3 regions of the Streptomyces sp. NPDC004752 genome follow, and region 2 is predicted to be linked to each of the others. Evidence: riboswitches for the same ligand, from Rfam matches in the RefSeq annotation. Region 2 holds a riboswitch; each other region holds the start of a gene.

Region 1 (9,308 bases), on a different contig from region 2:
TGGCACTTCGTCGATGTCGTCTGGATCGGCCTCTTCGCCACGATCTACTTGATCAAGTAAATCGGCGCGCCGGACGACGGCCACCGATCCACCACAGAAGCATCGACGCAGAAGATCCTGACACCGGGGTAATCCGTGAAAAAGCTCTCCGCACGACGACGCCATCCGCTGGCGGCGGTCGTCGTCCTACTCTTCGCGCTGGCGGCCACTGGGGGGCTGTACGCCGCGTTCGCGCCCGCGGACAAGGCGCAGGCCGACGAGACCGCCCAGTCCCTGACGACCATCGAGGAGGGCAAGAAGCTCTACTCGGTGGGCTGCGCCAGCTGCCACGGCACCGGTGGCCAGGGTTCCTCCGACGGGCCGAGCCTCGTGGGTGTGGGCGCCGCGGCCGTGGACTTCCAGGTGGGCACCGGCCGGATGCCGGCCGCGACCTCCCAGGGCGCCCAGGTCCCGAGCAAGAAGAACATCTACACGCAGGCCCAGATCGACCAGCTCGCGGCGTACATCGCCTCGCTGGGCGCCGGTCCGGAGGTGCCGACGAAGGCGCAGTACGGCCCGGAGGGTGCGGACATCGCCAAGGGCGGCGAGCTGTTCCGCACCAACTGTGCGCAGTGCCACAACTTCACCGGCAAGGGCGGTGCGCTGACCAAGGGCAAGTTCGCGCCGGACCTCGAAGATGTCGACCCGAAGCACATGTACGAGGCCATGCAGACCGGCCCGCAGAACATGCCGTCCTTCCCCGACACCACGCTGTCGGAGAAGAACAAGAAGGACATCATCGCGTACCTGAACGCGGTCAACAGCAGTGGCACCGAGAACCCCGGTGGCCTCTCGCTGGGCGGTCTCGGACCGGTCAGTGAGGGTCTGTTCTCCTGGATCTTCGGACTGGGCGTACTGGTCGCGGTCGCCGTCTGGGTCGCCGCTCGGACCGCAAAGGCCAAGAAGTCATGAGTAGCCAAGACATTCCAGAAGAGAACCTGCCGGCCGAGCACGCGCCCGGCGCGGTGAGCGTCGCGGACGAGAAGGACCCGTTCGCCGACCCGGGGCTGCCGCCGCACGAGCACCGGATCCAGGACATCGACGAGCGGGCCGCCAAGCGGTCCGAGCGGGTCGTCGCCCTGCTGTTCACGGTGTCGATGCTGGCCACCGTCGGCTTCATCGCCTCCTACGTGGCGATCCCGCACGACAAGTCGATCTTCGTCTTCCCGATCGGTCACATCAGCGCGCTCAACTTCGCGCTCGGCCTGACCCTCGGCGCGGCGCTGTTCTGCATCGGTGCGGGCGCGGTCCACTGGGCCCGCACCCTGATGTCCGACGCGGAGATCGCCGACGAACGGCACGCGATCGAGGCGACCCCCGAGGTCCGCGCGAAGGTGCACGCGGACTTCAAGCAGGGCGCCAAGGAGTCGGCGCTCGGTCGCCGCAAGCTGATCCGCAACACGATGTTCGGCGCGCTCACCCTGGTGCCGCTCTCTGGCGTCGTCCTGCTGCGCGACCTCGGCCCGCTGCCCGAGTCCAAGCTCCGCCACACGCTGTGGAAGAACGGCACGCTGCTCGTCAACATGAACACCAACGAGCCGCTGCGTCCCTCGGACGTCGCCGTCGGCTCGCTGACCTTCGCCAAGCCCGAGGGCCTGGAGGAGCACGACGAGGAGTTCCAGACCGAGATCGCCAAGGCCGCCGTGATGATCGTCCGGATCCAGCCGGACAACATCAAGGACAAGCGCGAGCTCGAGTGGTCGCACGAGGGCATCGTGGCCTACTCGAAGATCTGCACCCACGTCGGTTGCCCGATCTCGCTCTACGAGCAGCAGACGCACCATGTGCTCTGCCCGTGCCACCAGTCCACCTTCGACCTCTCCGACGGTGCCCGAGTGATCTTCGGCCCCGCCGGCCACGCCCTGCCGCAGCTGCACATCGGCGTGAGCGACGAGGGCTACCTCCAGGCGCTCGGCGACTTCGCGGAGCCCGTCGGTCCTGCCTTCTGGGAGCGCGGATGAGCACTGCAACGAACCAAGAGCCCCGCTCCGGCGGGAAGGCACCGGCCGGCGAACGCGTCGCCGACTGGGCCGACGGCCGGCTCGGGATCTACTCCCTGGCCAAGGCCAACATGCGCAAGATCTTCCCCGACCACTGGTCGTTCATGTTGGGCGAGGTCTGCCTCTACAGCTTCATCATCATCATCCTCACGGGTGTGTATCTGACGCTGTTCTTCCACCCGTCGATGAACGAGGTGGAGTACCACGGCTCGTACGTCCCGCTGCAGGGTCAGCTGATGTCCGAGGCGTTCAACTCGACCCTGCACATCTCCTTCGATGTGCGCGGTGGTCTGCTGGTCCGGCAGATCCACCACTGGGCCGCGCTGATCTTCCTCGCCGGCATGTTCGTGCACATGATGCGCGTGTTCTTCACCGGCGCGTTCCGCAAGCCGCGTGAGATCAACTGGCTGTTCGGCTTCCTGCTGTTCGTCCTCGGCATGTTCACCGGCTTCACCGGTTACTCGCTCCCGGACGACCTGCTCTCCGGCACCGGTGTCCGCTTCATGGAGGGCGCGATCCTGTCCGTGCCGATCGTCGGCACATACCTCTCGTTCTTCCTCTTCGGCGGCGAGTTCCCCGGCCATGACTTCGTGGCCCGGTTCTACTCGGTCCACATCCTGCTGCTGCCGGGCATCATGCTCGGCCTGGTGGTGGGCCACCTGATCCTGGTCTTCTACCACAAGCACACGCAGTTCGCGGGCCCCGGAAAGACCGAGAAGAACGTCGTCGGCATGCCGCTGCTGCCGGTCTACATGGCCAAGGCCGGAGGCTTCTTCTTCCTGGTCTTCGGCGCCATCGCGGCCATCGCGGCCATCGCGCAGATCAACCCGATCTGGGCCATCGGCCCCTACCGTGCGGACCAGGTGTCCACCGGCGCCCAGCCCGACTGGTACATGGGCTTCGCCGAGGGTCTGATCCGCTTCATGCCGGGCTGGGAGATCAACCTCTGGGGCCACACGCTCGTCCTGGGCGTGTTCATCCCGCTGGTCGTCTTCCCGCTGGTCCTGGCGGCGATCGCGGTCTACCCGTTCATCGAGTCCTGGGTCACCGGCGACAAGAGCGAGCACCACATCCTGGACCGCCCGCGCAACGCCCCGACCCGTACCGCGTTCGGTGTCGCCTGGATCACGATCTACATGATCACCCTGGTCGGCGGTGGCAACGACCTGTGGGCCACGCATCTGCATCTGTCGATCAACGCCGTCACCTGGTTCGTCCGGATCTTCTTCTTCGCCGGACCGGTCATCGCGTTCATCGTCACCAAGCGGATCTGCCTCGGCCTGCAGCGCCGGGACCGCGACAAGGTGCTGCACGGCCGCGAGACCGGCATCATCAAGCGCCTGCCGCACGGTGAGTTCATCGAGGTCCACGAGCCGCTCAGCCAGGAGCAGCTGCACACCCTCACGGCCCACCACCAGTACGAGCCGGCCGAGATCGGCCCGACGGTCGACGAGAACGGTGTCGAGCGGAAGGTGAAGGGTTCCGAGAAGCTGCGCGCCAAGCTCAGCGACGCCTACTACGGCGAGGACGCCCAGATCCCGAAGCCCACCGTCGAGGAGTACAAGGAGATCACGAGCGGCCACGGCCACCACTGATCGCTGCGCACGCCACACCACGTGCGAGGGGCTCCGTCCGAACACCGGACGGGGCCCCTCGCACGTCCGCCGGGTGGATAGGGTGGAGTCGATCCGTACATGACGACGATCTGCGACGACCGGAGCGGCTGATGAGCGCTGTGACCCCCGCTGGAGGCGACACCGCGGCGGGCCGTTCCTGGCCCGAGCTGCTGAGCACCCTGCTCGGCGGGCAGGACCTGAGCGCCCGTGACACGGCGTGGGCCATGGACCGCATCATGTCCGGCGAGGCGGCGGATGCCCAGATCGCCGGCTTCCTGGTGGCCCTGCGGGCCAAGGGGGAGACGGTCGAGGAGATCACCGGTCTGGTCGAGGCGATGTACCAGCATGCCAAGCCGCTGCACATCCCCGGGCCGGCCGTCGACATCGTCGGCACGGGCGGCGACCGGGCCAAGACGGTCAACATCTCGACGATGTCCGCCATCGTGCTCGCGGGCACCGGCGCCAAGGTCGTCAAGCACGGCAACCGGGCGTCCTCCTCGGCCAGCGGATCCTCCGATGTGCTCGAACAGCTCGGCATCAATCTGGATCTGACGCCCGAACGCGTGGCGCGGGTGGTCGAGGAGGCCGGGATCACCTTCTGCTTCGCGGCCGCCTTCCACCCCTCGATGCGGTTCGTCGGCGCGGTCCGGCGCGACCTGGGGATCCCGACCTCGTTCAACCTGCTCGGCCCGCTGACCAACCCGGCCCGGGTCACCGCCTCGGCGATCGGCTGCTTCGACACCCGGATGGCGGGGCTCATCGCCGGGGTGCTGGCCGAGCGCGGCTCGTCCGCGCTGGTGTTCCGCGGGGACGACGGCCTGGACGAGCTGACGATCACCGCCACCTCCCGGGTGTGGAGGGTGCGCGACGGCAAGATCACCGAGGAGGTCTTCGACCCGCGCGAGGTCGGCCTCGACCTGGTGCCCGTGGCGGCGCTGCGCGGCGCCGACCCCGCCTACAACGCCGGGGTGGCCCGGCGGCTGCTGGACGGCGAGACGGGCCCGGTGCGGGACGCCGTCCTGCTGAACTCGGCGGCGGCACTGGTGGCCCTGGAACCGGGGGACGGGCCGTTGGTGGAGCGGATCCGGGCCGGCATGGCCAAGGCAGCCGAGTCGATCGACTCGGGCGCGGCCCGGCGGACGCTCGAACGGTGGGCCGCCGCCACCCACGCCTGAACCCTCGTACGGCGCTGTGCCTCAAGGCGTGGTCCAGGATGCGGACCACGCCTTGCGCACAGAAGATCGTGTGGCAGGATGTCTCCAGGTCATGAGCGACAGTCATTCGGCCCCGGCCGACTGTCCGGCAACCCTCCGTCCGTGGCGGGGTGCCCCGGGTGAAGACCAGGCCGTAGGCAGCGAGGTCTGCGGCAAGCGCGGACCCCTCGCACTCTGCTGAGTGATGCAGCCCAGGGGTCCTGGTCGTCGAGGGAGCCTCTCGTGAGCAAGCGAATGCGATAGGGCCGCAGAGCCCCGCCTCCGCGTACCCCTTTCACCCCTTCCCACGCCGAGCCCTGCCCGACGCAGCTGTGCTCGCGTGGTGAATTCCGCCTGCATTCACGGGAGTTGTGCCATGTCCGTCTCCACCGCTGCCTCCGCCCAGTCGCTCTGCGCCCCGCTGCCCGTCCTCGGCCGCGATGTCACCGTGCCGCTCGTCACCGGCGGCGAGGTCACCTATGCCGCCCTCGACTACGCGGCCAGCGCCCCCGCCCTCCAGCGCGTCTGGGACGACGTGGCCGCCTACGCCCCCTACTACGGCAGCGTGCACCGCGGCGCCGGCTACCTCTCGCAGCTGTCCACCGACCTGTTCGAGAACGCCCGCGCGACCGTCGCCGAGTTCCTGGACTGCCGCCCCGACGACCAGTTGATCTTCACCCGCTCCACCACCGACTCGCTCAACCTGCTGGCGTCCGCGCTCCCCGCCGACTGCCAGGTCTTCGTCTTCGAGACCGAGCATCACGCCTCGCTGCTGCCCTGGAAGGACGCCCAGGTCAGCTACCTCGACGCCCCGCGCACCCCGGCGCAGGCCGTCGCGACCCTTCAGGCGGCACTGGCCGACCGTTCCCCCAGCGCTCGGCTTCGCTCGACCGGCTCGGGCCCCGACAGCCCGGCCCTGGTCTGCGTCACCGGTGCCTCCAACGTCACCGGCGAGCTGTGGCCGGTGCGTGAGCTGGCCGCCGTCGCCCATGCGCACGGCGCCCGGATCGTCCTGGACGCCGCCCAGCTCGCCCCGCACCACCCGGTGTCGGTGCGGGATCTCGACGTCGACTGGGTCGCCTTCTCCGGACACAAGCTGTACGCCCCGTTCGGTGCCGGTGTGCTGGCCGGACGCGCCGACTGGCTGCGCGCGGCCGAGCCGTATCTCGCGGGCGGCGGGGCGAGCCGTACGGTCACCCGGCGGGCGGACGGGGGCGTGGCCGTGGAGTGGCACGAGACGGCTGCCCGCCATGAGGCCGGCTCGCCGAACGTGATCGGCGCCTACGCCGTCGCCTCGGCCTGCAAGGCCCTCACGGAAGCCGGTTTCGACACCCTGGTCGCCCGCGAGCGGCACCTGATCGACACGGTTCGCGCGGGGCTCGCCGAGGTCCCCGAGGTCCGGGTCCTCTCCCTGTTCGGCGACGCCGCGCCGCGGGTCGGCGTGCTCTCCTTCGTGGTCGAGGGCTGGAACAGCTCCCACTTCGCGGCCGCGCTCTCCGCCGAGTACGGCATCGGCGTCCGCGACGGGCTCTTCTGCGCCCACCCTCTCGTCCGCACTCTTCTGGGCAGCGACCCGCAGTCCCAGGGGGAGTGCGGTGCGCCGGAGGCCGCGCCCGGCGAGAAGTCCCTCAACGCGATCCGCGTCAGCTTCGGCGCGGGTACGCCCGACGAACACGTCGACCGGTTCGTGAACGCCGTCAAGCAGCTGATCCGGGACGGCGCGAAGTGGCAGTACCACACGGAGAACGGCCGCTGCGTCCCCGCAGCCTGACCCAACACCCAAGCGCCCCCGCCGGGGAACGAACCCGCACGACATACCAGCACGTAGAAGCCCCCGGAGGGGTGCGCGGGGAACGGCGCGCCCAGCCACGATGGCGCGGGAGCCAACGGCTGGCAGACGCCCCCGGAGGGGCGCGGGGAACTGCGCGATCAGCCACGACGGCGCCGCAGCCGATCGACGGCACATCGCGGCTTTCCCAGCGGAGCGCTTAGCGCCTAGTTGTCCAGGCCGATGGCGAAGGCCGCTTCCAGGTCATGCTGCGAGTACGTACGGAAGGCCACGTGGGTGTCCGTGGCCTCCACGCCCTGGATCTTGCTGATGCGGCCGGGGATGACCTCGGCGAGGTCCTCGTGCCGGCCGACCCGGACCATGGCGATCAGATCGTAGGTGCCGGTGACCGAGAAGACCTCGCTGACGCTGTCCAGCGCCGCGATCTGCTCGGCGATCTCGGGGATCCGGTCCACGCTGGTCTTGATGAGCACGATCGCGGTGATCACGGCTGTTTCTCTCCCTCGGGAGCCGGAGCTGGGGCGGCCTTCACTCTAGCCCGACGCCCGAACCGCACCCACGCGAGGACGAAGCCCAGCGAGAAGCCCACCAGGTGGGCCAGGTAGGCCACCCCGGGCCCCTGGGTGGCCTGCCGCGCCTCCGCCCACTGCAGCGCCGCCCAGAAGGGCAGTACGACCCAGGCGGGGAAGCGCAGCGGGAGGAAGAAGAGGAAGGGGAGGAGACTGGTGACACGGGCGCCGGGGAACAGGAACAGGAACGCCCCGAGCACCGCGGAGATCGCCCCGGAGGCACCGACCAGGGACTGCTGGGAGCCGGCGTTGGCGGCCGCGTAACCGATCAGCGCCAGATAGCCGCAGCCGACGTAGAACAAGGTGAACTGCACGCGGCCCATCCGTTCCTCGGTCATCACCCCGAAGACATAGAGGAAGAGCATGTTGCCGAGCAGATGCACCCAGCTGCCGTGCACGAACAGCGCCGTGGCGGGGGTGAGCGCCTCCCCGGCCGGGCCGTCGAACAGGTTCGCGGGGACGACACCCCAGCGCCGGAAGTACGCCCGCTGCGCGGCCGCCAGCCCGTCACCGGTGCCGTACGTCGGATTGAACCCGGACGCGGGCCCGATCACGAAGATCAGACAGCACAGGGCGATCAGGGCGTGCGTCATCGGCGCCGACGAGCCACGGACCGCTCTGCAGGTCCGCCCGGCCATCGCGCTCCAGTTGCTGATCATGAATACAGAGCATGACGTAACGGCACGCAGTAGCACAGATCGCCTCGCCGCCGTGGACGAACGGGCGACGAGGACCCGCCAGGCCGTAGGGTTACGAGCCACACACGCCGGGCAGACGGCGTGTCACGGACACTGGAAGGAAGCGAACAGTCACGATGCCGGTTCCCCTGCCGACCGCCACGACCCGATGGCGCTGCACCCTCTGCGGCAACCTCACCCGCTTCGATGTGACCCGCGCATCGAAGGTCGTCGAGTACATCCACCTCGATCTCGCGGGCGAGCCGAAGGTCGAGGAGCGTGAGGTGGTCAGTGAGACCATCGAGTCGGTGCGCTGCCGCTGGTGCAACGCGATGGACCAGGTGGAACTGGTGGACAGGCCGGGCGCCGACTCCTGAGCGCAGGAGGCGGCCCCGCACGGACCTTGGGGTGTGACGGATGGCGGAGACCGCAGGCGGGGGGCCGGGCGACGGCACCGCCGAGGTGCTTGACCGTCCGCTGCCCGACGGTGTGCGACGCCGCGTCGTACAGATCGTGTCGGACGGCTTCGGTGGTCTGACGATCGGTGAACTGCCCAGCCAATTGCGGCAGTATGCCCGGTTTGCCCCGAATCGCCGAGCCAAGTTCGCGGGCAACGCGATGGCCGCGGCCCTGGAGTCCGATCCGCTGTTCCGGCAGCGCATCGGCGAGAAGCTGAGAGAGGCGCAGCCGGAGCTGTCCGGCGCCCTCGACTCCGGCTCGCCGCCCCCGGCCGCGGACCCGCTCGATGTGGCGGCCGCGGCCTATGTACTGCGCCCGGCGGGCTGGGTGAAACTGGTGGCCGCGGCCGGCGAGGAGGCCCAACGGGCGGACGCCGAGCGCGCCGACGAGGAGAGCCGGGCCGAGCTGGAGCGGCTGAGCGCGGAGCTGGAGCGGACCCGCGACCACACCCGGGCCGAGACCGAACGGCTGCGCGCCGAGCTGGAGTCGGCGAAGCGGGAGGCCGAATCGCTGCACCGCAAGCTCCGCGCGGCCCTCAGCGACGTCAAGCGGGGCGACGCCGCCCTGCGCAAGGCGCAGAGCGAGATCGAGGCGGTGCGTGCCGAGGCGCAGGCGCAGGTCTCGGCCGCCGAGAGCGAGACCCGGCGGCTCAAGGCCCGCCTGGGGGAGGTCGAGGCCGCCCTGGAGGCCAGCCGCAGGGCGGCCCGGGAGGGGCGCAGCGTCGAGGACATGCGGGTGCGGCTGCTGCTCGACACCGTCCTGGACGCGGCCCAGGGCCTGCGCCGTGAGCTGGCGCTGCCGCCCGTCTCGGTACGGCCCGCCGAGACCGTGGATGCGGTGGAGCCGGGCCGGATGACCCCGAAGGACATCGCCGCACGGGCGCTGTCCGAGCACGATCCGGCCGTCCTGGACCAGCTTCTCGCCCTGCCCCAGGCCCACTTGGTGGTCGACGGCTACAACGTCACC
Region 2 (9,308 bases):
GCTGCGCGGCGAAGCGGTGGTCCCGCGTCAATGTCGGCATCCTGTTCCTCACCACGGCCCGGCGCGAGGCGTCGGGCCAGAGGGGCAGAAACCCAGTCGGGCCAGCCATGTCGGCGAGCTCCCGCCCCCCTCGATGAGCTTGTCCATCTCGGGGTTCCGCTCGTTTCGACGGTGAGCTCGCCGTACATGGTCAGCGCGCAGCTGCACGAGCGCCACCCACAACTGGACGTCACCGAGCGTGAGTTCACCGCCGCCCTGCCCGACGCCTCGGACGGCGGGATGCCGGCCCGCTGCAGCGAAATGGCCAAGTCAGGCCCGAGGACGCCCTGTTGCCACAGATCGGCGGCTGACTTCACGATCGAGGTCGGTGCCGGGGCGTAGGTCTTCGACACCACTCCGGCCCGGGCGAGCGCCTCCCAGGCGATGAGGATCGCGACCGGAGTCGTGTAGCTGCCCAGCGGCCAGCGCAGGCGCTCGCGGAGTGTGCTGAGCGGTGTGCTTCGGCGGGCGTCGCGCGGCAGGAACACCTCACGCTCGCGCACGCTCGCCGTCTCGACGTCCGGGCGCTCGGTGGCGGCCGGCGCCTTGAGGCTGAGCTCGGTCATGCCGCCACCGCCAACACGCTGCTGTAGTGCGACGAATCGCCGACGAGTTGCTCGCTGCGGCGGCCGTCGACACCGGTCGGCACCTCACCCGCGACCGTCACCCGGTTGAGGCGGCGCGGGTGGTCGTCGTAGTTGTCCACCCCGTAGTGCTGGGTGATCCGGTTGTCGAAGATCAGCAGCTGGTTCGGGGACCAGGTCCAGCGCAGGATGTTCTCCGGGCGGGTCACGTACGACTGCAGGATGCGCAGCAGGTCCACCGAGTCACTGCCCGACAGCCCGACGATCCGCTTGGCGAACCCGCCGATGAACAAACCGCGTTCACCCGTCAGCGGATGCACCCGCACGACCGGGTGCTCGGCCTCGTAGGGCGTCGAGACGAAGACGCGGTCGTACTCCTGCCGTTCGGCGGTCACGGCCGCGGGGCGCGCGTAGTCGTACTGGTTCGTGTGCACGACGCGCAGCGTGTCGGCAAGGGAGCGCAGCGGTTCGGGCAGGTCGCGATAGGCCGCCGCGGCGTTGGCGATGAGGGTCTCTCCGCCGTACGGCGTGGTCACGATCGACCGGAGCGTGGTGAGCTGCGGCGGATTGACAACGAAGGTGACGTCCGTGTGCCATTCATTGGCCTTGGACGTCTCACTGTCGACGGCGAGCACGTTCGTCGTGCCCTCTGCCGCCGGCACGTTCGGATGAGCGGTCGTCAGGTCGCCGAACTACCCGGCCACACGCTCCTGGTCGGCGTTGTCGAGCCGCACGTCGTCGAACACGATCGCCTTGTGCTCGTTGAGGGCGTCCCGGAGCGTGGTGATCGTCGAGAAGTCCGGCGGCGCCGCGAGGTCGACGCCCTCGACGACTGCGCCGATACGGCCGGTGAGCTTAAGGATGGACGGAGGCATGAGGGGGTCCCTCCGGACGGATGAGCACACCAAGGCGTGCCGGGCAGTTGGATGAAGGCGCTGGTAGCGCGCAGGGCTGATCGACCCAGCACGCGGAACGCCGAATCGGCCGGGCCGGAGAGAAAAAGCGTGGTCGCAGGACTGCTACAGCCGCGTTCTCAGCGACCCGGTCGGCGTGCGCGAACAGGCTTCCGGCTGATACGAGGCGGAGAGCTCACAGGAGGCGGATACGACGATCCGGTAGGGAAGCATCGCAGTGCGGGCGGTTTCACACCGCCCCGGCCCGGCGCGCGCCGACTACACACACCGGCGGATGCCGGCGACCACTTGCCGGGTCAGTGACAACAAAACGCGCTGGAGACGTGCGCCAGATCGATGTGGCGCCGCCGGGTCAGGTCCACGCGCGGGTTCATGGGACGGGAGTCCAGCAGACGGTCACCACGTTGGTCAATGCTTTTCCGGACAGGTCTTGCATTGCGGACACGCAGCACCTCTGCGCCGGTCGACGGCCGCCGCTCGGTACGGCTTGCCCGCCGTCGCCGTCGACGGCGACGGTGGGCAAGATCCGCGCATTCGAGGCCCAAGAAGGCACGCAGGCGTCCCAGCGGTGAGACGCCCCTCCGCCATGTGCGACCTTGACATTCGCAGGGGCGGACGACGTACGTTGAAAAGGAGATTACTGACAGCCGGAGGCTTTGATGCACGTACTGGGCGCGGCACCGCGCGGTGCGTGCACCGGTGCACGGCTCATCACCCGGCGTCATGTCGACTACTGCCGTACCTCCTCCGCCGTCTGTCCTTCCGTACACGCCTGACCCTGCCGGCCTTCCCGCCGGCTGTCTCGTCGTGGCCCTATGGCCGCGAGTCCTCGTGTTTCCCGGAAGGAACCCCATTGACCGGCCCCGCCCTGCACCTGGCCGTCGAGATCGACAGCGACGGCGCCCACCCCGCGGCCTGGCGCCGCGCCGTCCACTCTCCCGATCAGCTGCTCACACCGCGCCGCGTGGCCCAGGTCGCCGCCATCGCCGAGAACGCCGGGTTCACCCTGATCACCCTGGATGACGGGGTGCTGCCGCCCGGCGCCTCACCGGGGCCGGTGGGCCGTATCGGCGCGGTGGAGCGGGCGGCCTTCGTCGCGGCGTCCACGAGCACCGTCGGGATCGCGCCCGTCGTCCCGGTCACGTATGCCGAACCCTTCCATTTCTCCAGCCAGTTGGCGTCCCTGGACCACGTCTCCGCTGGTCGCGCCGGGTGGGTGGTGACGGAGGAGGAACGTCCCGAGGCGGCGCGTGCCTGGGGGCGGCCGCTGATCGCCGACGCCGCCGCGCGGGCCCGGGAGTCCCGGGACGGTGTGGAGGTGGCCCGCGCCCTGTGGGACTCGTGGGAGGACGACGCGGTCATCCGGTCCGTGGCCACCAGCCGCTACCTCGACCGCGAGCGGCTGCACTACATCGACTTCACGGGCGAGACGTATGCCGTCAAAGGCCCGTCGATCGTGCCGCGCCCGCCTCAGGGGCAGCTGGTCGTCCTGGGCCGGCCGGACCGGGTTCCCGCCGCACAGCTCGACGTCGCTCTCGTCGAGGGGCGCGACCTCGCGTCGGTCACCACGGCCGCTGCCGCCGCCGGTACGCCCCGCGTCTTCGCCGAGGTCGACGTGGCGCTGGACACCCCGGAGTCCACGGCCGCCGAGCGCGTCGCCGACCTGGAACGGCACGCGGCGTGGAGCGACCGGGGAAGGCTGCGGCACGTCGGTCCCGCAGATCAACTCGTCGCTATCCTGGGTGAATTGAGTCGTCACGTCGACGGTGTACGGCTGCATCCGTTGGTGCTGGACGAGGACCTGCCCGTCCTCTCCCGCCTCGTGCTGCCGGCCCTGTCCGAGCGGCGCCTCGTCACCCGTGCGCTGCCCGGTACGTCCCTGCGCTCGACCCTGGGTCTGGAGCGCCCCGCCAATCGCTTCGCCGCCGCATCCGCGGCTGCCCAGGAGGACGCCCGATGACCCGCACCGACCCCCTCGACGTCCCCCGGCCGCACGCCCAGCTGCACTTCGGGGTGTTCTTCCAGGGCGTCAACCACTGGACCATCTGGTCCGCCCCCGAAAGCGGCTCCCAGATCGACCCAGCCTCTTTCCGCCGGGTCGCGCAGACAGCCGAACGGGGCCTGTTCGACGCGTTCTTTCTCGGCGAGGGGCTGCGGCTGCGCGAGGTCGACGGCAGGATCCACGATCTCGACGTGGCCGGACGTCCTGACGCCATCACCCAGCTCGCCGCGCTGGCCGCGGTCACCCGCCGGATCGGCCTGGTCTCCACCTCGAACTCCACCTTCAACGAACCCGCCGATCTGGCCCGCCGTCTGTCCGGACTCGATCTCCTCTCCGAGGGCCGCGCCGGCTGGAACGTGGTGACCACGGACAACGCCTGGACCGGAGCGAACTTCCGCCGCGGCGGCTACCTCGACCATGCCGACCGCTACCGCCGCGCCGAGGAGTTCCTCACCGTGGCCCGCGCCTTGTGGGACGGCTGGGAAGACGGATCAATCGCCGACTCCGCGCGTGCACGGGAATGGTCGGTGCCCGGTGCCGTACGCCGGGTGCGCCACCGCGGACCGCAGTTCGACGTCGACCTCGCCCCCACCCTGCCGCGCAGCGCCCAGGGCCACCCGGTCATCTTCCAGGCCGGTGACTCCGGTGAGGGACGCGACTTCGCCGCCCGCAACGCCGACGTCATCTTCTCCGCGCACGGCAACGACTTCGACGACGCACTGGCTTTCGCCGACGACATCCGGCGCCGGCTGCGGGCGGTCGGCCGACCCGACGACGACCTGCGGATCCTGCCCGGCACCGAGATCATCCTCGGCGCAACCGAGGAGGAGGCCCAGGAGAAGAAGCGCTGGATCCGCCTCCAACAGGTCACCCCAGCCACGGCGTTGGGGATCGCCGGGCTGCTGTGGGGCATCGACCTCTCGGACCGCGACGCCGACGGGCCACTGCCGAAGGAGGATCCGGTCGTCGCCGAGAACGACGGTTCCTTCGGCGCCCGGCGCATCGCCGACCCGCGCGCGGTCGTGGCCGAATGGCGGGCGAAGGCGGACGCGCACGGCTGGTCGCTGCGCGAGACCGTCATCGCGCTCGGCCCACAGCGCGGGCATGTCGGCACCCCGTCCGGCCTGGCCGACAAGTTCGCCCACTTCGTACGGCGCGGCGCGATCGACGGCTTCAACGTCACGCCGTACCTCATCCCCGACGGCCTCGACGACATCGTCGACCTGCTCGTCCCGGAACTGCAGGAACGCGGGGTCTACCGCACCGAGTACACCGGCACCACCCTGCGCGAGAACCTCGGCCTGCGCGAACCCCTCACGCACCGGTCCGCGCGGGACCGACGGCAGGCGGGATGAGCACCGGGATGGCCCTTCCGCTCAGGATTGAGTACACATGACTGACAAGAAGCTGTCACACACAGACCGGAATGCGGGTCCGACCGACGCCCGTTCTGACTGACATGACTGTTGGAGTAGCGCTCAACGCGTCCGACGCGCCGAACCAGGTCGACGCCACCGTGCAACTGGCCCAGGAGGCCGCGGGCGCCGGTCTGCGGTCGGCCTGGTTCGGGCAGACCTTCGGCGCGGACTCACCCCAGCTCGCGGCGATCGTCGGACGCGAGGTGCCCGGACTGCAGGTCGACACCTCCGCGATCCCCGTCTTCGGCCGCCACCCGCTGCTGGTCTCCAACCAGGCCCAGACCGCCCAGGCCGCGACCCACGGCCGCTACCACCTCGGCCTGGCCCTGGGCACGAAACTGCTGACGGAGACCGGCTTCGGCCTGCCCTTCGAACGCCCCATCGCCCGCCTGCGTGAATTCCTCACCGTACTGCGGCAGTTGACCGAGACCGGCACGGCCGACTTCCACGGCGAATTGCTCACCGCGACCACCCCGGTCCCGGCGCGGTACCGGGTGCCGAGAGCGGTGTCCCCCTGCTGGTCGCCGCGATGGGGCCGCAGGCGCTGCGGGTCAGCGGTGAGCTGGCGGACGGGATCCTGCCCTACCTGGCGGGACCGCGCGCCCTTGCGGAACACATCGTGCCCGCCCTGACCGCAGCCGCCGAGGCCGCCGGCCGCCCCGCGCCCAGGATCGTGGCCCTGGTGCCCGGCGTGGTCACCGACGACGTGGAGGCGGTGCGGGCCAAGGCCACCGAGAGCCTCGCGTTCTACGAACAGATCCCGTCCTACGCCCGGGTCATCGAGCTCTCCGGCGGCCGGCGGGCCGCCGACCTGGCCGTGATCGGCGACGAGAAGGCCGTCGAGGCCGAGATACGCCGTTACCGCGACGCCGGCGCCACCGAGGTCGTGTTCTCGGGCACCGAGATCGCGGGAGAAGCCGACCGCCGAGGCACCTGGCGACTCCTCGGCGAACTGGCTCGCTGAGCACGCCGGTCGAACCGACGGCCCGACCGGCCCCCCTGCACCCCCGTGACGAAGGAGTACCCATGACCAGCGAGGCCACCACGACCGACTTCCGTGCATTCACCGAGAACTGGCTGGAGTGGTACCGCGCCCAGGAGGCCCGGCTCGCCAGCCCGCACGGGTTCCTGGCGATCACCGGCCTGCACTGGCTCGACGACCGGCCCCAGCGCTTCCCCGACGCGCCCGGTGCGTGGCGCACCGGCCCAGACGGGGTCGTCGTAGACCTCGACGACGGCGAGGAACTGGTCGTCGACGGAACGCCGGTGCACGGGGAACACCACTTCGGCGTGCTTCCCGAACGCGGCGGCGTCGACGCGGTCTGGGGAGACGCCGTCATCGAGGTCGCCAAGCGCGGCGGCAACGACATCGTGCGCCCCCGGCACCCGGACGCGCCGCTGCGTACGGCCTTCACCGGAACACCCGCGTACGCCCCCGACCCGCGCTGGGCCGTGACGGGCCGCTACATCCCCTTCGACACGCCACGGCCGACCACCGTGGGCGCCGCCGTCGAGGGCCTTGAGCATGTGTACGACGCTCCCGGCAGGGTCGAGTTCGAGCTGGACGGGCGCCCGCTGTCGCTGACCGCGTTCCCCGGCCCTGGCGCGGACCGGCTGATGGTGCTCTTCACCGACGCGACCTCCGGGGTCACCACCTACGCCGCCAACCGGGCCCTGCCCCTGGAGCCGCCCGCCGCCGACGGTACGGTCGTCCTGGACTTCAACCGCGCCGCGAACCTGCCATGCGCCTACACGGACCTGGCCACCTGCCCGCTGCCCCCGGCCGAGAACCGGCTGCCGGTGGCGATCGAGGCCGGCCAGAAGATCCCCCGCGAGCGCGGCGGTTCCTGAGCCGGACCCGGTGCCGGTCCGACTGCCCCAGCAGGGCGTCGATTTCCGGCATTGACGTACGACAAGAGCCCTCCGTACGATCACGAACGGCATTGAGTGCCAGCGTCAAGCCCTGGCTCGCTGACCGGCAACCCTCCCGCGCGGTGGGGTGCTCCAGGTGAAAGCCCGGCGGGATCACCGACGATCCCCGCAAGCGCGTGGCCCCGTGACCGGGGCCGGAAATGTGGAGGACCGGCATGCGGCACGGTGGTGACCTCAGCGCCCGCTTCGCCGACGCCACCGTGTTCTCCCGGCTCTCGCGTCGGCGCCACATCGACCTCAAGCGCTCGACCAGCTGCCTCTGTCAGGCCTGACGGCCCCTTCCGCCGCCGGTCGTAGTCCGGCACGCACCGGCCGTCACCGCAGCCGCCTGCGGCTGACCCCCGCTCCGCCCTGGTCCCTGTCTGCACAGCGCTTCCCCGCCACCGGTCTTGTACCGGCCAGGGCCGCACACCCATGCACGGTTGTGCCTTGTACGGCGCCTCCATGCCTGGTGACACGAGTAGGAGAACCCTCCGTGAACGCACTTCCGGCTTTCAGAGCCCCCCGCTGGGCGCCCCTCGCCGCCCTGCTGACCACCAGTGTTCTGCTGACCGCCTGCGGTTCGGGCGACGACTCCGATAGCGGAAGCAGCCGGCCGAAGTCCGGTGGCACCCTGACCTTCGCGGTGAGTTCCGACGTCGGCTGCGCGGATCCACAGCAGGTCGGCAGCAACGAGAGCATCTACTCGGTGCGCCAGACCGTGGACTCCCTGACCGACCAGGACCCCAGGACCGGCAAGATCGTGCCGTGGCTCGCCAAGAGTTGGGACATCAACGCCGACGCCACGGAGTTCACCTTCCATCTGCGCTCGGGCGTCACCTTCAGCGACGGCTCCCAGCTGACCGCGCAGGTGGTCAAGGACAACTTCGACGCGGTGCCGAAGCTCGGCGCCCTCGGGGTCCTCGCCCAGGGCTATCTCAGCGGCGTCAAGAGCACCACCGCGGTAAACCCGCTCACCGTCAAGGTGACCTTCAAGGAGCCCAACGCCCAGTTCTTCCAGGCGACTTCGACCCACTCGCTGGGCATCGAGTCGTCGGCGAGCGTGAAGAAGACCCCGCAGCAGAAGTGCAGCGACGGTGTGATCGGGTCGGGGCCGTTCGTGCTCAAGCAGTACGTCCAGAACCAGTCGATCACTCTGGCCAAGCGCACCGGCTACGACTGGGGCTCCTCGCTGTGGTCCAAGAAGGGCGAGGCATACTTGGACAAGCTGGTCTTCAAGGTCGTCCCCGAGGCGGGGGTGCGGGCCGGCAGCCTCCAGTCCGGGCAGGTGGACGCGATCAGCAGCGTCGGCAAGGCCAACGAGGCGGCGCTCGGGGGCGGTCAGGTCACCCTGCTGCGCCGGGCCAACCCCGGTGTGGTCTTCGGGCTCGGCGTCAACAACTCGCGGCCGCTGCTGAAGGACGTGAAGGTGCGTCAGGCGATCCTGGCGGCCATCGACCGCAAGCAGATCGCCGACACCGTGTTCCCGACCGGCACCCAGCCGGCGACCAGCGTCCTGGCGCACACCACGCCCGACTACACCGACCTCTCCTCGGACCTCGCCTTCGACGCGGCCAAGGCGAAGTCCCTGCTGGAAGCGGCCGGTTGGAAAGCCAGCAGTGACGGCATACGCGCCAAGGACGGCAAGAAGCTGAGCCTGACCATCAGCTGGTTCCCCAACGCCGCCACCAACCAGCCCGCACTGGAGCTGGTCCAGCAGCAGCTGAAGGCCGTCGGGATCGACGTGGTGCTCAAGCAGGGTCAGGTCAGTCAGTTCGCCACCACGCTCCAGGGCGGTGACTTCGACCTGGTGTGGAGCAACGTGACCCGCTCCGACCCGGACATCCTGCGTACCTCCTTCTCCACCCAGCTGGCCAACTTCTACCGCCTGCCCGCCACTTCCCTGGACAGGGCACTGTCCGGCCAGGCCGCGACCACGGACACCGCCAAGCGCGAGCAGCTGGTGGACGAGGCGCAGCAACTGATCGTGCAGAACGCGTACAACGTGCCAGTGGTGGAACTCCAGACCCAGCTGGCCGTGTCGAAGAAGGTGCACAGCCTCGACTTCGACTCGGGCAGCCGCATCCAGTTGCACGACACCTCGATCGGCTAGCGCATGCGCCGCTATGTGATCAAGCGACTGGCACAGGCGGTCGGGGTGCTGTGGGCGGCGTACACGGTGTCGTTCCTGGTACTGAACTGGTTGCCCGGTGACCCGGTCACCGCGATGGCCAGTGCCGGGATGGACTCGGGGGACGTCGACCCGGCCCGGCTGGCCGCGCTGCGGCACGAGTACGGCTTCGACAAGCCGGTGCTGGTGCAGTACGCCGACTACCTCGGCCGGGCGGTGCGCGGAGACTTCGGCGACTCGGTCGCCACCGGCCGGCCGGTCACCTCGACGCTGGCCGACGCGCTGCCGCAGACCCTCCAGCTGACCGGC
Region 3 (9,308 bases), on a different contig from region 2:
GGTCACCGCGACCCGCTTCCGCAGCTTCTCGTATGTCGGCCGGTCGAACTCGCCCGCCGCCGGAGCCGCCACGGTCGCGGCCGACAGGGCGATCGCGCGGGTCAGTCGGTCCGGCCAGGCCAGGTGCTCCACCAGCCCCGACAGCAGGCCCGCCACCGCCGAGTCACCGGCGCCGGTCGGGTTGCCGGGCACGGCGGCGGGCGGGGCGGCCAGCCAGTGGCCCTCCGGGGTGTGGGCGAGCAGACCCCGCGGGCCCAGCGAGGCGACCACCGCGTGCGCGCCGCGCCGACGGGCATCCCGGGCCGCCCGCAACGGCTCGTGGGAGCCGGTGAGTTCGGCCAGCTCCTCGGCGTTGGGCTTCACGATGTCGGGGCGGGCCGCCACCCCGCGGCGCAGCGGCTCCCCGCTGGTGTCCAGCAGCACCGGGACACCGGCCGACCGGGCCGCCCGTATCAGGCCCGTGTAGGCCCCGACCGGCACCCCGGGCGGCAGGCTGCCGCACAGCGCCACCGCGGCGGCCGGCCCCAGCAGGCCCTCGTACGCCTCCTGGAACGCGGTCCACTCGGCGGCCGCGACCGGGGGGCCGGGCTCGTTCAACTGGGTGGTGTCGCCGGTGCGTTCGTCCACGACGGCGATCGTGCGCCGGGTCGCGCCCGCGATCGGGACCAGCGCGTCCACCACGCCCGGGAGGCCCGCGAGCCGCTCGCGCACCTCCCGGCCCGTGCCGCCGCCCGCGAACCCGGTGACCGTCACCTGGTGCCCGAGGGCCGCCAGCACCCGGGCCACGTTCACGCCCTTGCCGCCCGGCCGCTCGGCGACCGCGGACACCCGGTGCGAGGCGTGCGGCCGCAGCGACCGCACGCGATAGGTGAGGTCGAGCGCGGTGTTCAACGTGACCGTGAGGATCACCCGGGCCGACCTCCCCCTCCGCCTGTCTGGGCTGTGCCCCGTGTTCTCGTCCCGATCATGCCAAACAGACGGCGAGGCGCCCAGAGCGCGTGCGGCCACCGGCTCTCACCGGTGTGCCGACCGGCTCTCACCGATGTGCCGACCGGAGGACGGATCAGGGCAGTTGGGGAGCGAGTCGGGGAGCGAGCACCCAGGCGCCCTGCCGCATCACGCCCTTGACGTCGAAGCCCTCGTCGAGGAGGACCAGGTCGGCGTCCTTGCCGGGCTCCAGCGAGCCCACCCGGTCGGCCAGGCCGAGCAGCCGGGCCGGGTTGACGGACAGGGCCGCCACCACGTCCGGCACCGGCAGCCGGTCGACGGTCACCGCCCGCTTGAAGACGCGGTCCAGGGTCAGGGTCGAGCCCGCGATCGAGCCACCCCGCACGAGCCGGGCCACGCCGTCGCTGACCTCGACCTCCAGCGGGCCGAGCTTGTAGCGGCCGTCGCCGATCCCGGCCGCGTCCATCGCGTCGGTGATGAACGCGACCCGCCCGGCGCCCGCGTGCCGGAACGCCAGTTCCAGCGCGGCCGGGTGGAGGTGGGTGCCGTCGTTGATCAGCTCGACCGTGACCCGCTCGTCCGCCAGCAGGGCGGCGACCGGGCCGGGGGAGCGGTGGCCGAACGGCGGCATCGCGTTGAACAGATGGGTGGCGACCGTCGCGCCCGCGTCGATCGCCGCCACCGTCTGCTCGTACGTCGCGTCCGTGTGCCCGACGGCGGCGATGACGCCGTGCTCGGCCAGCAGCCGCACGGAGTCGATGCCGCCCGGCAGTTCGGCGGCGAGGGTGACCATCCGGGTCCGGCCGCGCCCCGCGTCGATCAGCCGGCGCACCTCCCCCGGGTCCGGGTCGCGCAGCAGCTCCTCGGAGTGCGCGCCCTTGCGGCACGGCGAGATGAACGGGCCCTCGAAGTGGATCCCGGCGAGATCGCCCTGCTCCGTCAGCTCGGACAGCAGCCCGGCCTGCTTGACCAGGAAGTCCATGTCTTCGGTGACGGTGGAGGCGACGAGGGTGGTGGTGCCGTGCAGCCGGTGGGTGCGGATGGCCGTCAGGATCTCGTCGGCCGTGCCCGAGAACGAGGCGCCCCCGCCGCCGTGGTTGTGCACATCGACGAAGCCGGGCACCAGCCAGTGGCCCCGTACGTCGATCACCTCGGCGTTCGCGGGGGCGGCGGCCGCGATCCTCGTACCCTCAACGATCACACGTCCGTCGGTCACGATCCCGGTGGGCAGCACCACCCGGGCGCCGGCAAGAACCGTACTGGGGGCCATCAGGCGGTTACCTCCGAAGGGGCAGTGGTTTCGAGGAGATCCCGGGCGAGGAGCCCCGCGCCCAGGCAGCCGGCGGTGTCCCCCAGGGCGGCGGGGACGATCGGCGGGAGTTTCTGGAAGGTGACACGGCGCCGGACGGCGTCCCGCAGCGGCCGGAACAGGGTCTCCCCCGCCTCGGCGAGCCCGCCGCCGATGATCAGCGTGCGCGGGTCCAGCAGGGTGAGCGCGGTGACCAGCCCGTCGGCCAGCGCGTCCACCGCCTCCTGCCAGACCCGGACGGCGCTCGGATCACCCAACGCCACGGCCCGCGCACAGTCCGCGGCGTTCGCGTCGGGCTCCCCGCAGGCCGCCGCCCATGCCTCGCTCACAGCCGCCGCGGAGGCGTACCGCTCCAGGCAGCCGCGCTGCCCGCACGGACACGCGGTCCCGCCGGGCCGTACGACGATATGGCCGATCTCGCCCGCGAAGCCGTGCGCGCCCGCCTCCACCCGGCCGTCGAGGCCGATGGCGCCCGCGATGCCGGTGCCCAGGGCCACGAACAGAAAGCGGTCCGCGCCCCGGCCCGCGCCGATCCGGCCCTCGGCCAGGCCGCCGGTGCGCACATCGTGGCCGAGCGCGACCGGGATGCCGAGCCGGTCGGTGAGCAGGGCGCGCAGCGGTACGTCGCGCCAGCCCAGGTTGGCCGCGTAGGCGGCGACGCCGCGTGCCTCGTCGACGATGCCGGGCACCGCGATGCCGGCCGCGACCGCGGGTGCGCCGAACCGTTCGGTGCCGTGGGCGCGCAGCTCGGCGGCGAAGCCGAGGATGCCCTCGACGACCGCCTCGGGCCCGCGTGCGCGCCCGGTCGCGCGGCGGTCCTGGTGCAGCAGCTCGCCGTCGTCCCCGACCAGGGCGGCCTTCATCCCGGTGCCGCCCACGTCGAGGGCGATGACATGTCTCACGGGGAACAGTGTGGACCGGGGACCCATAAGAGGTCTAGTCCACTTACGCGGTGGAGCGCCGCCCGTTCCGGAGCCGGGAGCCGCCGTCGGTGCCCGGCGTTACCGTTCACCCATGGAACCGGACGACCGCCACGAACTGGGCCGACGCGAACAGGCCATCCTCGCGCTGGAGCGCCGGAGCTTTGCGGGACCCGGTGCCAAGGAACGGGCGATACGCGAGGAACTGGGCCTGGTCCCGGTCCGCTACTACCAGCTCCTGAACGCCCTGCTGGACGACGAGCGCGCACTGTCCCACGACCCGGTGACGGTCAACCGCCTACGCCGAGTCCGCGAAACCCGCCGCACCCAACACTGAACCGTCCCCCCGTCCCCAGTGCCAATAGAACAAGGGTTCATGCCATGCGTGGGGCTGCGGCCGGGACGGCTTGGCAGGCGTGGGGGACGGTTCGGGTGGATAGGGTCGGTTCATGGGCACCCATACGACGGACTCGACCGACCCCCAGGACGCGCTTCCGACGCCCGTGACCCGCGCCGGGCGGGACGGGCTGGCCGCACTGCTCGCACGGCCGCGCACCGCGGTGATCGGCCTCGACTTCGACGGGACGCTCGCGCCGATCGTGGCCGACCCCGAGCAGTCCCGCGCGCACCCGGACGCCGTACCCGCGCTCGCCGCCCTCGCCCCGAAGGTGGCCTCCGTCGCGGTGGTCACCGGCCGCCCCGCCGGGGTCGCGGTCCGCTACGGCGGCTTCGCGGGCGTACCCGGCCTGGCGCACCTCGTCGTCCTCGGCCACTACGGCGCCGAACGCTGGGACGCGGTCAGCGGCACCGTCAGCGCCCCCGCCCCGCACCCCGGCGTCGCCGCCGTCCGCGCCGAACTGCCCGGCTTCCTCGACCGGATCGGCGCCTGGCGGGGCACCTGGATCGAGGAGAAGGGGCGGGCCGTCGCCGTGCACACCCGCCGCGCCGAGGATCCGCAGGCCGCGTTCGAGGCGCTGCGCGGCCCCCTCGTCGACCTGGCCACCCGGCACGGCCTGATCGTCGAGCCCGGCCGCCTGGTCCTCGAACTGCGCCCGCCCGGCATGGACAAGGGCGTCGCCCTGCTGGAGTACGTCCGCGAGACCGGCGCCGAAACCGTGCTGTACGGCGGCGACGACCTCGGTGACCTGCCCGCCTTCGCGGCCGTCGACAAGCTCCGCTCCGACGGCGTGCCCGGCCTGCTGGTGTGCAGCGGCAGCAGCGAGGTGCCCGAACTCGCCGAGCGCGCCGACCTGGTGGTGGACGGCCCGGCGGGGGTGGTGCGGCTGCTGCGGACGCTCGCCGCTCAGCTGGACCGACCGGTGGACCCACCGGCCTGAAGCGCGTGCAGCTGGTCCAGGAACCACTGGGCCGGCGGCAGCGCCGTGGCCGCGGCGGCCAGCCGCTTGGTCCGCTCCGCCCGCTCCTCCGCCGGCAGGGTGAGCGCCCGGTGCAGGGCGTCCGCCGTGCCTCCGATGTCGTACGGGTTGACGGTGATCGCGTCCTCGCCCAGCTCCTCGTACGCCCCGGCCTCCCGGGACAGCACCAGCGCACAGCCCTCGTCGGAGACGACCGGCACCTCCTTGGCGACCAGGTTCATGCCGTCCCGGATCGGGTTCACCAGGGCCACGTCGGCCAGCCGGTAGGCGGCCAGCGAACGCGCGAAGTCGTCCTCGACGTGCAGCAGCACCGGCGTCCAACCCGGCGTCCCGTACACCGAGTTGATCTCCTGCGCGATGCGCCGTACCTCGGCCGTGTACGCCCGGTACACGGCCAGGTCCTGGCGTGAGGGGTAGGCGAAGGCGAGGTGCACGACCCGCTCGCGCCACTCGGGGCGGTCCGCCAGCAACTGCCGGTACGCCAGCAGTCCGCGCACGATGTTCTTGGACAGCTCGGTGCGGTCCACCCGCACGATCGTCTTGCGGCCCGCGCCGATCTCCGTCCGCAGCGCCGTCATCCGCTCGGCCACGTCCGGCTCGTGCGCGCGCCCCCGCAGGAAGTCCGCGTCGGCGCCCAGACCGTGCACACCGATGCGGGTGCCGGCCGGGATACCGGGCCCGAGGACCGCGTGGCAGCAGTCGGTGAAGGCGTCCGCCCAGCGCCGGGTGAGGAACGCCGCGCGGTCCGCGCCGAGGATCCCGGCGAGCAGCTCGGCCGCGATGTCGTCGGGCAGCAGCCGGAAGTAGTCCGGCGGCGCCCACGGGGTGTGTGAGAAGTGGCCGATGCGCAGGTCGGGGCGGCGCTGCCGGAGCATCCTGGGGGCCAGCGCCAGATGGTAGTCCTGCACGACGACGGCCGCGCCCTCGGCCGCCTCCTGGGCCAGCGCCTCCGCGAACGCCCGGTTGTAGGCCCGGTAGGACACCCACTGCCGCCGGAACTCCGCGTCGAAGACCGGCTCCAGCGGGGTCTGGTAGAGCATGTGATGCACAAACCACAGCACCGAGTTGGCGATGCCGTTGTAGGCGTCGGCGTACACGTCGGCCGGAATGTCCAGCATCCGCACGCCGGGCTCGCCGACCCCGCGGCGCACCGCCTCACGGTCGCCGTCGGACAGCGCCGAGCACACCCACAGCGCGTCCGCGTCGGGCCCGATCGCCGAGAGCCCGGAGACCAGCCCACCGCCGCCCCGCCGGGCGACCAGCGTGCCGTCCTGCTGGACGGTGTACGAGACCGGGCCGCGGTTGGACGCGACCAGCACCTGGGCAGCACCCTGCGTGGAAGCCATACGCCTCAACCTAGCCCGGCCCACAAACGCTCAAACGTACGGTCGGCTCCCCGGGTGGGCCGAACACAGCACACCTTCGGCTTCAGGCCACCCGGCGGGCGGCGTACTCCGCGATCTCCACCATGGGCGGCCGTTCCTCGGTGTCCACCGGGTGGGTGCGCGGCTCGAAGCCGTCCTCGCCCCGTTCGAACTGGGTGAGGGAGGGCCGCACGAGATGCCCGCGGGCCAGCCGCAGCTGGGCGGTGCGGTAGATCGAGGCGGCCATCCGGCCCAGCGCCTGCCCGTCCTGGTGCCGGTGCTTGCGCACGCCGACATCGACCTGGGCGAGGGCGTCCAGGCCCACCAGGTGCAGGGCGTCGATCAGCATGCCCAGTTCGACGCCGTATCCGACAGGGAACGGCAGCTGCTCCAGCAGCGAGCGGCGGGCCGCGTACTCGCCGCCGAGCGGCTGCACAAAACCGGCCAGCCGCGGCCAGTGCATATTGAGCAGCGGGCGGGCCATCAGCTCGGTGACCCGGCCGCCCTGGCCGGCCGCGCCGGCCAGCGGCCGGTCGTACATGGCTTTGACCAGGTCGATGTCCGGGTCGGTGAGCAGTGGGCCCACGATCCCGGTGACGAAGTCGGTGGAGAACTCCCGCAGGTCCGCGTCGACGAAGCAGACGATGTCCCCGCCGGTGACCAGCAGCGAGCGCCACAGGACCTCGCCCTTGCCGGGTGCGGCGGGCAGCCGCGGCAGGATGGCGTCGCGGTGCTCCACCCGGGCGCCCGCCGCGGCGGCCACCTCGGCGGTGCGGTCGGCGGACCCCGAGTCGACGACGACGATCTCGTCGACCAGCGGCGCCTGGCGCATGAGGTCGTGCCGGATGACCGCGACGATGTCGCCGACCGTCTCCTCCTCGTTGAGCGCGGGCAGCACGACGGAGACCGACTGGCCCGTGCGCTGTTTCGCGGCGAGGATGGTGTGCAGCGGGCGGTCGGTCACCGACCAGGAGCGGGTGGCCAGCCAGCGCTCGACTTCTTCCAGCACGGTCGGCTGCTCCTCACTGTCGTGATCACACCGGGCGCGGGTGTGATCCATCTCGCGGTTCGGACGACTATCTCAACTGTCCTGGCCTTCGGTTACAGTCTTGAACAACGCGGATGGCCATCGCATGTCGGGGCCATTCGGCGTTCACAACCGCATACAGCTCATCCAGAGGGGCAGAGGGACACGGCCCGATGAAGCCCCGGCAACCCTCCAGTCGGTACTCGTAAGGATCGCTGCACCAGTCGATCGTTTCCGCGAGGCTCCCGGCTAGGGAAGGTGCCAAATCCGTCTCACGGCGAGATGCGTCGTGAGGAAGATGAGGAGAAAGGGCCTCGCCTCACATGGCTGTGCAGACCGTTGCAAGCACCACGAACCAGTCCGCGAACCTCGGTCCCGCCGCGGCCTTGAGCTGCCGCGAGTGCGGCCACCGGGTGCCACTCGGACCGGTGTTCGCCTGCGAGGAGTGTTTCGGCCCGCTGGAGATCGCCTACGACTTCTCGGCGTACGACACCGAGGAGCTGCGTCGGACGATCGAGGCGGGTCCCGCGAACATCTGGCGCTATGCGCCGCTGCTGCCGGTCCCCGCGGACGTGGCCGCAAAGCCCAATCTGAACCCGGGCTGGACCAAGCTGGTGCAGGCCGACAACCTGGCCCGCGAGCTGGGCGTCACCGGCGGCCTGTATGTGAAGGACGACTCCGGCAACCCGACGCACTCCTTCAAGGACCGGGTGGTCGCCCAGGCGCTGGAGGCGGCGCGCGCCTTCGGCTTCACGACCCTGTCCTGCTCCTCGACCGGCAACCTCGCCGGGGCCGTCGGCGCCGCGGCGGCCCGCGCCGGACTGCGCTCCTGTGTGTTCATCCCGCACGACCTGGAGCAGGGCAAGGTCGTCATGGCCGCGATCTACGGCGGTGATCTCGTCGGCATCGAGGGCAACTACGACGACGTGAACCGCTTCTGCTCCGAGCTGATCGGCGATCCGGCCGGCGAGGGCTGGGGCTTCGTCAACGTCAATCTGCGGCCGTACTACGCGGAGGGCTCCAAGACCCTGGCGTACGAGATCTGCGAGCAGCTCGGCTGGCGGCTGCCCGACCAGATCGTCGTCCCGATCGCCTCCGGCTCCCAGCTCACCAAGGTCGACAAGGGACTGCGGGAGCTGATCGCGCTGGGCCTCGTCGAGGACCGGCCGTACAAGATCTTCGGCGCGCAGGCCGAGGGCTGCTCGCCGGTGTCCACCGCGTTCAAGGCCGGTCAGGACGTGGTCCGCCCGCAGAAGCCGAACACCATCGCCAAGTCCCTGGCGATCGGCAACCCGGCCGACGGCCCTTATGTGCTCGACATCGCCCGCCGCACCGGCGGCGCCGTGGAGGACGTGACGGACGAGCAGGTGGTCGAGGCGATCAAGCTGCTGGCGCGGACCGAGGGCATCTTCGCGGAGACGGCCGGCGGCGTCACCGTGGGTGTGACGAAGAAGCTGATCGAGGACGGTGTCCTCGACCCCGCGCTCACCACGGTCGTCCTCAACACCGGCGACGGCCTCAAGACCCTCGACGCGGTGGCCGGCACCGGCCTGACCGCCACCATCCGCCCCAACCTGGACTCCTTCCGAGAGGCTGGCCTCGCATGAGCGTGACCGTTCGCATCCCCACCATTCTGCGTACCTACACGGGCGGCCGGGCCGAGGTGAGCGCCGAGGGCGCCACCCTCGAAGAGGTCATCGCCGACCTGGAGAAGAACCACACCGGCATCGCCGCGCGCGTCCTGGACGACCAGGGCAAGCTGCGCCGCTTCGTCAACGTGTACGTCAACGACGACGACGTCCGCTTCGAGCAGGGCCTTCAGACCGCGACGCCGGACGGCGCGGGCGTGTCCATCATCCCGGCCGTGGCCGGCGGCTGACGCTCCCTTACCTTCGATAACTCCCATTACCGACTGTTCATCCGATGGCCCCCTCCGTGAGAGAAACGGAGGGGGTCATTCAGTGGGGTTGAGCGCGGTAGAGTTGGGGAACGCGTTCCCGGCCTCCCGGGGCGCAGGCCCCGGATTCACTCCGTGCACCCGCCAAGAAGTCGCCAAACTCCCCGCTTTCTTCGCGGCTTTTGCTCCTTTTATGGAGCCCGACTTGCCCTGAATTCTGATGAATTCTCAATAAATTCCCGACCGGGCGCGTCCAGATTTCTCGTCCGATTGACCTGTTGCAGACGGCAGTTGGACAGATACATTCAGCCGCGGTCGACGCGTTCCGGCGCACGCCCCCCACCGTGGAGGGTGAGGTCTGACCCGGGTCCACGAAGTGTGGATCTGTGCAAGGGCCAGTAATAGGGGAGTTAGGCATGGCTCAGGGCACCGTCAAGTGGTTCAACGCGGAGAAGGGGTACGGCTTC

Evidence for each region. A riboswitch is a leader RNA that binds a small molecule or an ion and turns the genes downstream of it on or off. The one in region 2 is predicted to bind S-adenosylmethionine.
Region 1: another riboswitch for S-adenosylmethionine. It lies ahead of ACWEKM_RS23020 (aminotransferase class V-fold PLP-dependent enzyme); the one in region 2 lies ahead of ACWEKM_RS14235 (putative leader peptide).
Region 3: another riboswitch for S-adenosylmethionine. It lies ahead of thrC (threonine synthase); the one in region 2 lies ahead of ACWEKM_RS14235 (putative leader peptide).

Annotation. Positions count from the first base shown of each region.
Region 1 is NZ_JBSGBN010000055.1:11,326-20,633, forward strand. Features, by position in the region: gene ctaE (aa3-type cytochrome oxidase subunit III) at 1-60, shown strand, start outside; gene qcrC (cytochrome bc1 complex diheme cytochrome c subunit) at 136-951, shown strand; gene qcrA (cytochrome bc1 complex Rieske iron-sulfur subunit) at 948-2,000, shown strand; gene qcrB (cytochrome bc1 complex cytochrome b subunit) at 1,997-3,634, shown strand; gene trpD (anthranilate phosphoribosyltransferase) at 3,766-4,830, shown strand; SAM riboswitch class IV at 4,918-5,034, shown strand; gene ACWEKM_RS23020 (aminotransferase class V-fold PLP-dependent enzyme) at 5,225-6,619, shown strand; gene ACWEKM_RS23025 (Lrp/AsnC family transcriptional regulator) at 6,844-7,125, opposite strand; gene ACWEKM_RS23030 (rhomboid family intramembrane serine protease) at 7,122-7,865, opposite strand; gene ACWEKM_RS23035 (hypothetical protein) at 8,021-8,260, shown strand; gene ACWEKM_RS23040 (NYN domain-containing protein) at 8,301-9,308, shown strand, end outside.
Region 2 is NZ_JBSGBN010000027.1:65,438-74,745, reverse strand. Features, by position in the region: gene ACWEKM_RS14265 (hypothetical protein) at 172-381, shown strand; partial or broken gene ACWEKM_RS14260 (TauD/TfdA dioxygenase family protein) at 602-1,498, opposite strand; gene ACWEKM_RS14255 (LLM class flavin-dependent oxidoreductase) at 2,391-3,497, shown strand; gene ACWEKM_RS14250 (NtaA/DmoA family FMN-dependent monooxygenase) at 3,494-4,894, shown strand; partial or broken gene ACWEKM_RS14245 (LLM class F420-dependent oxidoreductase) at 4,999-5,921, shown strand; gene ACWEKM_RS14240 (DUF1684 domain-containing protein) at 5,984-6,808, shown strand; SAM riboswitch class IV at 6,897-7,010, shown strand; gene ACWEKM_RS14235 (putative leader peptide) at 7,045-7,161, shown strand; gene ACWEKM_RS14230 (ABC transporter substrate-binding protein) at 7,365-8,981, shown strand; gene ACWEKM_RS14225 (ABC transporter permease) at 8,985-9,308, shown strand, end outside.
Region 3 is NZ_JBSGBN010000002.1:72,673-81,980, reverse strand. Features, by position in the region: gene ACWEKM_RS01385 (1-phosphofructokinase family hexose kinase) at 1-909, opposite strand, end outside; gene nagA (N-acetylglucosamine-6-phosphate deacetylase) at 1,064-2,218, opposite strand; gene ACWEKM_RS01375 (ROK family protein) at 2,218-3,186, opposite strand; gene ACWEKM_RS01370 (DUF3263 domain-containing protein) at 3,272-3,514, shown strand; gene otsB (trehalose-phosphatase) at 3,627-4,514, shown strand; gene ACWEKM_RS01360 (alpha,alpha-trehalose-phosphate synthase (UDP-forming)) at 4,481-5,899, opposite strand; gene ACWEKM_RS01355 (glucosyl-3-phosphoglycerate synthase) at 5,982-6,926, opposite strand; SAM riboswitch class I at 7,085-7,249, shown strand; gene thrC (threonine synthase) at 7,268-8,551, shown strand; gene ACWEKM_RS01345 (MoaD/ThiS family protein) at 8,548-8,823, shown strand; gene ACWEKM_RS01340 (cold-shock protein) at 9,258-9,308, shown strand, end outside.